2 regions of the Flexivirga sp. genome follow, and region 1 is predicted to be linked to the other one. Evidence: riboswitches for the same ligand, from Rfam matches in the RefSeq annotation. Region 1 holds a riboswitch; the other holds the start of a gene.
What was found. Region 1 has a riboswitch for S-adenosylmethionine ahead of ACTHL4_RS03190 (aminotransferase class V-fold PLP-dependent enzyme). Riboswitches for the same ligand answer to the same signal wherever they lie in the genome.
Positions count from the first base shown of each region.

Region 1 (4,295 bases):
TCGAATTCGGTCACGGTGATCCGGCACAGGTCGTGGCAGCGGCACGCAACCAGCACGTCGACACGCTGGTGCTGGAGGAGTGCACGGCACCGGAACTCGCGGCGCTGCGGCGCCACGGGCTCGACGATGTCTTGCCGCACCAGGCGGGTCGGGCCGCGCCGGGCATCCGGGGGACCGTGGTGCGCAGCGTCCACCGGCTCGCGCCCGTCGCCGAACATCCGGGCGGCCGGTTCCCCAGCAGCCCCGACGTGCGGGTGACGACGGCGGCCGGCGACTTCCGACTCCGGGCGGTGCACACGCCGGCCCCGCTGCCGGACATCGTCGACGACTGGCACGCGGCGCTGCGCGCCCTGTCCGTATGGCGCCACGCGCTGCCCGCCGGTCAGCCGCTCGTGCTGGCCGGGGACTTCAACGCGTCGTCCGCGATGCCGGCCTTCCGCCAGCTGACCGACGGCCTCACCGACACCAGCCGGGCCACCGGGTCCGGGTGGCGGCGGACCTGGCCGCACGGCAAACGGGTGCCACCGTTCATCCAGCTGGACCATGTGCTCACGCGTGGTTTCGGCGTCGTCTCCGACGGCACGGTGGCCATCGCCGGCACCGACCACCTGGGCTACTGGGCGCGGCTGCGGGTGGATCGACCCCGCGGCACGCCGGCTACCAGGGGAGTGGCTCGCTGACGTCCCGCGGGTCGGCAGGAGCCGACCAGCCCTCGTCGGTGTGGACGTAGGACAGCGACGGCCCGTGCTCGACCAGCTGACGCACGGCAGCGACGAGCCGGTCGACGTGTTCGCCGGTCGTGGCCAGCCCGAGGCTGGCGCGCACCGCGGTCGCGTCCGCGCCGACCACGGCGTCGCATAGCAGGTGGGCGCAGAACCGGCCGTCGCGCACGGCGATGGCGTGCTCGTCGGCCAGCACCTGCGAGACCAGCGACGGGTCGTAGCCGTCGATCGTGAAGGTGACCACGCCCACATTGGGCCGGTCGCCGAGCACCTGCACGATGCGGACGCCGTCGGTCGCGGCCAGCCCGCCGTGCAGTCGCGCGTAGAGGTGGGCCTCGTGCGCCTCGACCGTGGCCCGGTGACTGCGCAGCGTGGCGCAGGACGCTGCGATCGCGATGGCGCCCACGGCGTTGGGCGTGCCGCCCTCGTGGCGCGCCGGGCCGGTCTGCCAGCGGGTGTGGTCGTGCGCCACCCGCGCCGTCGCTCCGCCGGCGGGCAGGTAGGGCTCGGCGGCGTCCAGCCAGTCGCTGCGGCCCGCGAGCACACCGGCGCCGTACGGGGCGTAGAGCTTGTGGCCGGAGAAGGCGACCCAGTCGATGTCGAGGGCAGCGAGGTCGATGCTCACGTGCGGTGCGTACTGTGCGGCGTCCAGCACCGTACGCGCCCCGAACCGACGTGCTACGGCTGCGAGTTCGGTCACCGGCCAGATCTCCCCGGTGACGTTGCAGGCGCCGGTGACGACGACGAGGGCGTGCTGGGCGCCGGATCGCCGCAGGGCCGCCTCCAGCAACTGCACCGCGTGTGCGGCGCTGGCCGGGACCGGCAGGCGGGTGGTGCGGTCGGCCGGCCAGGGCAGCAGGGCGGCGTGGTGGGCCGACTCCCACGCGAACACCTGGGTGTCCGCCGGCAGGCAGTGCGCGAGCAGCCGCAGCGCATCGGTGGTGTTGCGGGTGAAGACGACCTCGTCGCCGGGTCGCGCCGCCACGAACTCGCCGACCTCGGCGCGGGCGGCCTCGAACCAGCCGGTGGTGACCCGGCTGGCGTACCCGGCGCCCCGGTGCACCGAGCCGTAACGACGCTGCACCTGCTGGGCGGCATCGGCCACGGCGACCAGGGCCGGCGTCGTGGCGCCATGGTCGAAGTTGGCGTAGTCGGTGACGGTCCGGTGGATCGTGGGCACGCCCAGGTCGGCCGACACCGTCTTCGGCAGACCGTCCGCGACGCGTCGCGGCTCCGGTGAGGAAACACGCGGTATGCCGAGCCGGCGCGGTGTGGTGTCCTGCTGGGGGTCGATGGTGATGCTCAACGGCTTGCTCCTCGCCGATCAGGGATCGACGGGGAATGCAGAGCCGATCCGCGCTTGCCGACGCGTTGTCGCGTCGGCCCGGTCGTCACCCGGAGCACCCCACCGCGGTGGAGGGTTGCCGCTCAGCAAGCCGGGGCTTGACGCTGAGACTCATGACCTGCGGGCCAATCTAGCCGGACGGCCGACGAACGCGCCAACGCCGTCCGAGGAGTGGGAAGGCCGCTGCCTCGTGCGCGGCGTGTTTCGCATGGGGCTCATGGGGCTGTCGCGTACGGTGTTTTCGTGGCTACCCGTCCGTCCTCGTCGACCACGACCGCGCGCGCGACCCGGAGCAAATCCGGGTCCGGCGCCCGGTCGCGCCCCGCGTCGGGCCGCACTTCGACGCGCCCGCCGGCCAAGAAGGCCACCGGTGCGAAGGCGCGGGCCGGGGGGAAGCCGTCCGGCGGCGGGCTGCCGCTGCCGTTGCGCGCCGCCCGCGGGACCTGGATGGGCGTCGCCCACGTCGCCGGTGGCGCGGCGCGCCGGGTCGGTCATTCCGCCCGTGACCTCGAGCCGGAACTGCGGCGCGACGGTCTCGGCTTCGCCCTGCTGGCCGCGGCCGTCGTCATCGCCGCCCGCGAGTGGTGGGGGCTGACCGGTGCGGCCGGTGACGTCATACACGCGATCGTCGCCGGGACGTTCGGACTCGGCGCGCTGGTGATGCCGCTCGTGCTCGTGCTCATCGGCGTGCACCTGATGCGCTCACCGCGCGGCGACCAGGCCACCAACCGCGTGATGGTCGGTCTCGCGCTCTTCGCCATCGCCGTCTGTGGCGGCACCAGCATCGCCAAGGGCATTCCCCAACCGAGCGAAACCGACGCCCTGCGCGGGGCGGGCGGCATCATCGGCTTCCTCGCGAGCAGTCCGCTGGTGGCCGCCGTGCACACGGCCGGCGCGATGGCGCTGCTGCTGATCCTCGGGCTGTTCAGCGTGCTGGTGATGACCGCGACTCCGGTGACGATGATCCCCGAGCGTCTGGCGACGCTGCGCGCCCGGCTCTTCGAGCACGGCGGGTCGTATGACGACGACCAGCCGGTCGACGCGGTCGCCCAGGACCTGCACGGTGACAAGATCGACGGTGGCAAACGCAAGCGCCGCCGCAAGGTGGCGGCGGACGGCGAGCACGACCCGAGCCTGGACGGCGACGAGGCCTTCGAGCAGGCCGCCACGGTCGCGCCGCGGCGGACCAAGAGCGGCCGCGTCCTGCGCCCCGGTGAGAAGGACCCGGGCAGCGACGAGGTCTACGACGTCGACGAGAAGCAGCCGGCCAAGGGCGCCGGCAAGCCGGCCGGCACCGACCGGGCGATGCCGTTGCCCGGCACCACCGGCACGCCGCCGGAGTCGATCGCGATGAGCCCGCCGCTGCAGGCGCCGCCCACCACGCCGCTGCCCCAGCGGGTCGAGCAGCTCCAGCTGGCCGGGGACGTCACCTACACGCTGCCCGCGAACGACCTGCTCAAGCCCGGCACCCCACCCAAGGCGCGGTCGGCCGCCAACGACCGAGTGGTCGAAGCGCTGACCGACACGATGAACTCCTTCGACGTCGACGCCCAGGTCACCGGCTTCAGCCGAGGGCCGACGGTCACGCGCTACGAGGTGGAGCTCGGCCAGGGCACCAAGGTGGAGCGGGTCACCGCACTGTCCAAGAACATCGCGTATGCCGTGGCCTCCGCGGACGTGCGGATCCTCTCGCCGATCCCCGGCAAGTCCGCGATCGGCATCGAGATCCCCAACACCGACCGCGAGAAGGTCAGCCTCGGTGACGTGCTGCGGAGCGGTGCGGCCCGCGGCAACGACCACCCGATGGTGATGGGCGTCGGCAAGGACGTCGAGGGCGGCTACGTCATCGCCAACCTGGCGAAGATGCCGCACCTGCTCGTCGCGGGTGCGACCGGCGCCGGCAAGTCCTCGTTCGTCAACTCGATGATCACCTCGATCATGATGCGGTCCACCCCGGACGAGGTCCGCATGGTGCTGGTCGACCCCAAGCGGGTCGAACTCACGGCATACGAAGGCATCCCGCACCTGATCACCCCGATCATCACCAACCCGAAGAAGGCCGCCGAGGCACTGCAGTGGGTCGTCCGCGAGATGGACACCCGGTATGACGACCTGGCCGCCTTCGGCTTCAAGCACATCGACGACTTCAACAAGGCCGTCCGGGCCGGGAAGGTGTCGCCGCCGCCAGGTTCGGAACGCGTCATGCAGACCTACCCCTACCTGCTGGT
Region 1 is NZ_JBQCGS010000018.1:60,776-65,070, forward strand. It holds gene ACTHL4_RS03185 (endonuclease/exonuclease/phosphatase family protein) at 1-680, shown strand, start outside; gene ACTHL4_RS03190 (aminotransferase class V-fold PLP-dependent enzyme) at 658-2,028, opposite strand; SAM riboswitch class IV at 2,074-2,186, opposite strand; gene ACTHL4_RS03195 (DNA translocase FtsK 4TM domain-containing protein) at 2,515-4,295, shown strand, end outside.

Region 2 (4,295 bases), on a different contig from region 1:
CACATCCCCCTCCGGCCCGGTCACGCATCCACACCCGCGGTGATCGACCGTCCGCGACCCTGGTGCGCGGCCACAGGCTCGCCGTATGACATCCAGCCTGCACGGCATCGGCGAGCTCATCGCCTACCTGCCCTACCAACTCGGATTCCTGCCCCGGGACTGCCTCGTCGTGATCGGCCTGCGCGACCGGCGCACGGTCCTCACGGCGCGGTTCGACCGACCGGACAGCTGCGACGCCGTGGCGTTCGCGAAGCACATCGCCACCACGTTCGGCAGGCACGATCCGGACGAGCTGGTCGTGCTCTGTTACGACGCGTCCGGGGCCGCCGACCAGCTGTTCCTGCAGGAGTTGGGCGACCTGCTGCGCGCAGCCGGCGCAGAGCTGTCGCACGTCGCACATGTGCGGGGCGAGGCTGCGACCTGGCGCGCCGAGCGATGCTCGTGTCACCGCTGCCCGTGCACATGGTCGCCGGTCCCGCCGGCCACCCGCGTCGCACCGGTGGCCGAGCAGGTGCAGCGCGGCGTGACCCCGGCCGCCGACCGTGCCGACCTCGCGCACCGCTTCGACGTGCGCCATCCATTGGTGGCCGCAGCGGTCGGGCATCGGCTCGGCGAGCCGGCCGAGGTGCACAGCGCCGAGGTGCTGCCGCGTGTGCTGCTCGAGCAACAGACGCCCGTGCATCAGCTCCCGGTCGACGTGCTGGCCGACGCCACCACGGCCGTGGCCGCGATCGTGGTCCGCGACCAGGTGCTGTCCTGGCTGATGCCGCAGTTCCTGCCGGCGGAGCTGGTCGAGGCCGAAGCGCCGGTCGATCCGCACCACCTCGGCCTGCCGCCGCTCTGGTTGCGTGAGCTCGATCCGTTCGACGATCCGGTGGACCGCGTCGCCGAGCGACTGGAGGAGTGGGTCGGGTGCATCCCGCAGTCGTGGAGTGTCCCGGTGCTGCTGCTCGCCGCCGCCATCCGATGGGTCACCGGCAACGGGGTGCTCGCGTCCTTCGCTGTCGACCGCGCGCTGCAGGTCGAGCCCGACTGCCGGCTGGCCCAGTTGTTCGACGCGGCGCTGCAGGCCGGGCTGCGCCCGACACCAGCTCAGCAACGGCCTGCCTAAGATCACCCCCACGAAATTCCTCCCCCGCTCCGGCACCCCACGACGTTTCTTCCCCGCCAGCTCCTCCGAATACTGCGCGGGAGCCCGATTCTCTCGGGTCGCTATGTCGCGGGTCCTGGGTGGAACGCCCGACCCGTGAGATGCGCGGGCGACGGCTTCGTCCCGCCCAGACGGTTTTGCTACCGTTGTATCCGTCATGAGTCCCAGCGTTCGCTGACCTTCGCGGCCACGAACACAGCCCCGGCTGGCTGGGCGGCAACCCTCCACCGCGGTGGGGTGCCCCGGGTGAAGACAGGGTCGACCGTGCACGGCGGTCGGCAAGCGCGGGGCCGGCGAGCCCCAAGGGGCACGCAAGGAGTGGGCCGGATGAGCGCCATACGGACGGCGACGACGCAGACCTCACGCACGCCATTACGCACCGGGTCACCGGTGCAGTGGTGCGCACCGCCGCCGGATGCCAACCCCGACGCCCGCGCGATCCGCCTCACCGACGTGCCGTTGGAGAGCGGTGCCGTGCTGCCCGAGGTGGTCGTCACCTTCCAGACCTGGGGGCGACTGTCCTCCCGTGCCGACAACGCCGTGCTGGTCGAACACGCATTGACCGGTGACTCGCACGTCGTGGGGGAGCCCGGCCCCGGGCAGCCGACGGCGGGCTGGTGGCCCGGCCTGATCGGCTCCGGACGGCCGTTGGACACCGACGAGCTGTATGTCGTCGCCGTCAACGTGCTCGGCGGGTGCCGCGGCACCACCGGGCCGGGTTCGCCCGCCCCGGACGGCAGGGCGTGGGGATCGCGCTTCCCGCGCACCACCGTGCGCGACCAGGTGATGATCGAGGCGGCGGTCGCCGACGCGCTCGGCATCGCCGACTGGTTCCTGGTGCTCGGCGGGTCGATGGGCGGCATGCGCACCATCGAGTGGGCCGCCGGTCATCCGCAGCGCACCCGTGCTGCGCTGGTCATCGCCAGCGCTGCACAGGCCACCGGGGACCAGATCGCGTGGGGTCAGGCACAGACGTTGGCCATCACCTCCGACCCCGGGTACGCCGGTGGCGACTACTACGGCACGGGCGTCATACCGAGTGACGGGCTGGGTATCGCTCGCCGGATCGCCCACGCGACCTACCGCAGCGCCGACGAGTTCAACACCCGGTTCGGCACGCGGCCACAGGATCAGGAGGACCCGCTGGACGGCGGCCGGTTCGCAGTGGAGAGCTACCTGGACCACCAGGCCGGCAAACTCGTCGCCCGCTTCGACGCCGGCGCCTACGTGCAGCTCACCGCGGCGATGGCGACCCATGACGTCACCCGCGGGCGCGGCAGCCTGGCGGAGGTGCTCGGCGGCTACCCGGGACTGTTGCGTGTCGCCGCCGTCGACTCCGACCGGCTCTTCCCGGTGGAGTTGTCCGAGCAGATCGTGGCCGCACACGGCCGCGGACGGGTCCGGCTGATGCGTTCACGGCACGGGCACGACGGGTTCCTCATCGAGACCGATCAGATCGCGGCGATCGTCTCCGAGGCCGTGGCCGATGCACGGCGCGAGCAGGTCCGCGTGCCCGTCGCCGGTTGAGCGCCGGCCGGATGTGAGCTTGGCCACCAGGCTGCTCGCCCCGCCGGCGGATCGGTCCGGTAGCGTCGTCGGTACGTCCGAGACGTGAGCGACCCGATGGGAAGAGGTGATCGCGCAGTGGCTGTCGTGGTGGGGTACGTACCGACCAGGGAAGGCGCCGCGGCGCTGCGCCGAGCAGCCGCGGAAGCGGCCGTGCGCCATACCCCCTTGGTGGTGCTGGACTCGGCGCACAGCGAGGGGCAGGACCAGACCCCGGACGCTCGCGCGCAGCTGGCCGAGTTGGCCGACCAGGACGTCAGTTACGAGGTGCGCACCGTCGGTCCCGGCGAGGATGCCACGGAGGAACTCCTGCGCATCGCGGAGGAGGAGTCCGCCGATCTGTTGGTGATCGGGCTCCGGCGCCGGTCGCCGGTCGGCAAGCTGATCCTGGGCGCGAACGCCCAGCGCATCCTGCTGGATGCTGCCTGCCCGGTGCTGGCGGTCAAGCCCGCCGAGTGAGCGGACCGAGCCCCGGAAAGGGGCCGATGGAATGTTCCACGCCCCGAATCGTTTTATAATGGTGTGGAAGCGCTCGTGACCGAGCCGGACCAGCCGGTGTGACGGTCGCTTCGAAACCCCAACCTCGGTCAGCCGTCAACCCCGGACGGCAACGTAGTGGTGTCCGTGCACCTGCGTCCGTGCATCCAGTGCCCGTGCACGGCTGACCGACAGTTTCGGAAGGTAGTTGGTGGACCCAGTGGCGAAGACCCCCGGAGCGCCGGCATTGCCGGCGGAGTTCGCGCACCCGGCGCTGCAGCAGCTGATGGCAGTCGGACAGGCGAACGGCTCGATCGACAGCTCGCAGCTGAAGGATGCCCTGGAGGCCAGTGAGATCGCGCCGCAGCGGATGAAGACCGTGCTGCGTGCGCTGGATGAGCACGGCATCGCCGTCACGCTCGACTCCGAGACCGCCGCTCGTGCCGTGGCGACCACCACCACCCGTCGCAGCACCAGCCAGAAGGCCGCCAAGAGCGCTGCCAAGAAGACCACGGCCGCCAAGGGCGACGACCCGAAGCCGGCGAAGAAGGCCGCCGCCAAGAAGACGGCCGCCAAGAAGAGCGCCGACGACGTCGACACCGACGCGCTCGAGAGCGATGCACCGGACGACGCGATGGATGACGCGAAGCCGGCCAAGAAGGCCGCCGCGAAGAAGACCACCGCCAAGCGGTCCGCGGCGCGCAAGAAGACCGACGACCTCGACGTCGCCGAGGACGAGGCGCCGGACGCCAAGGACCTCAAGGACGACGAGGCGGAGGAGTCCGACGCGTTCGTCATCCGCCAGGACGACGAGGACGACGCACCGGCCCAGCAAGTCGTCACCGCCGGTGCAACGGCCGACCCGGTTAAGGACTACCTGAAGCAGATCGGCAAGGTCGCTCTGCTCAACGCGGAGCAAGAGGTCGAGCTCGCCAAGCGCATCGAGGCCGGCCTGTTCGCCGAGGAGAAGCTCAACGCCGGCGAGAAGATCGAGATGAAGCTCAAGCGCGAGCTGTGGTGGATCGCGCAGGACGGCAAGAAGGCCAAGAATCACCTGCTCGAGGCCAACCTGCGCCTCGTGGTCTCGCTCGCCAAGCGCTAC
Region 2 is NZ_JBQCGS010000051.1:18,279-22,573, reverse strand. It holds gene ACTHL4_RS08755 (DUF4192 domain-containing protein) at 86-1,111, shown strand; SAM riboswitch class IV at 1,304-1,441, shown strand; gene metX (homoserine O-acetyltransferase MetX) at 1,478-2,677, shown strand; gene ACTHL4_RS08745 (universal stress protein) at 2,795-3,175, shown strand; gene ACTHL4_RS08740 (RNA polymerase sigma factor) at 3,414-4,295, shown strand, end outside.
Region 2: linked by a shared signal. The riboswitch ahead of metX (homoserine O-acetyltransferase MetX) and the one ahead of ACTHL4_RS03190 (aminotransferase class V-fold PLP-dependent enzyme) in region 1 are both predicted to bind S-adenosylmethionine.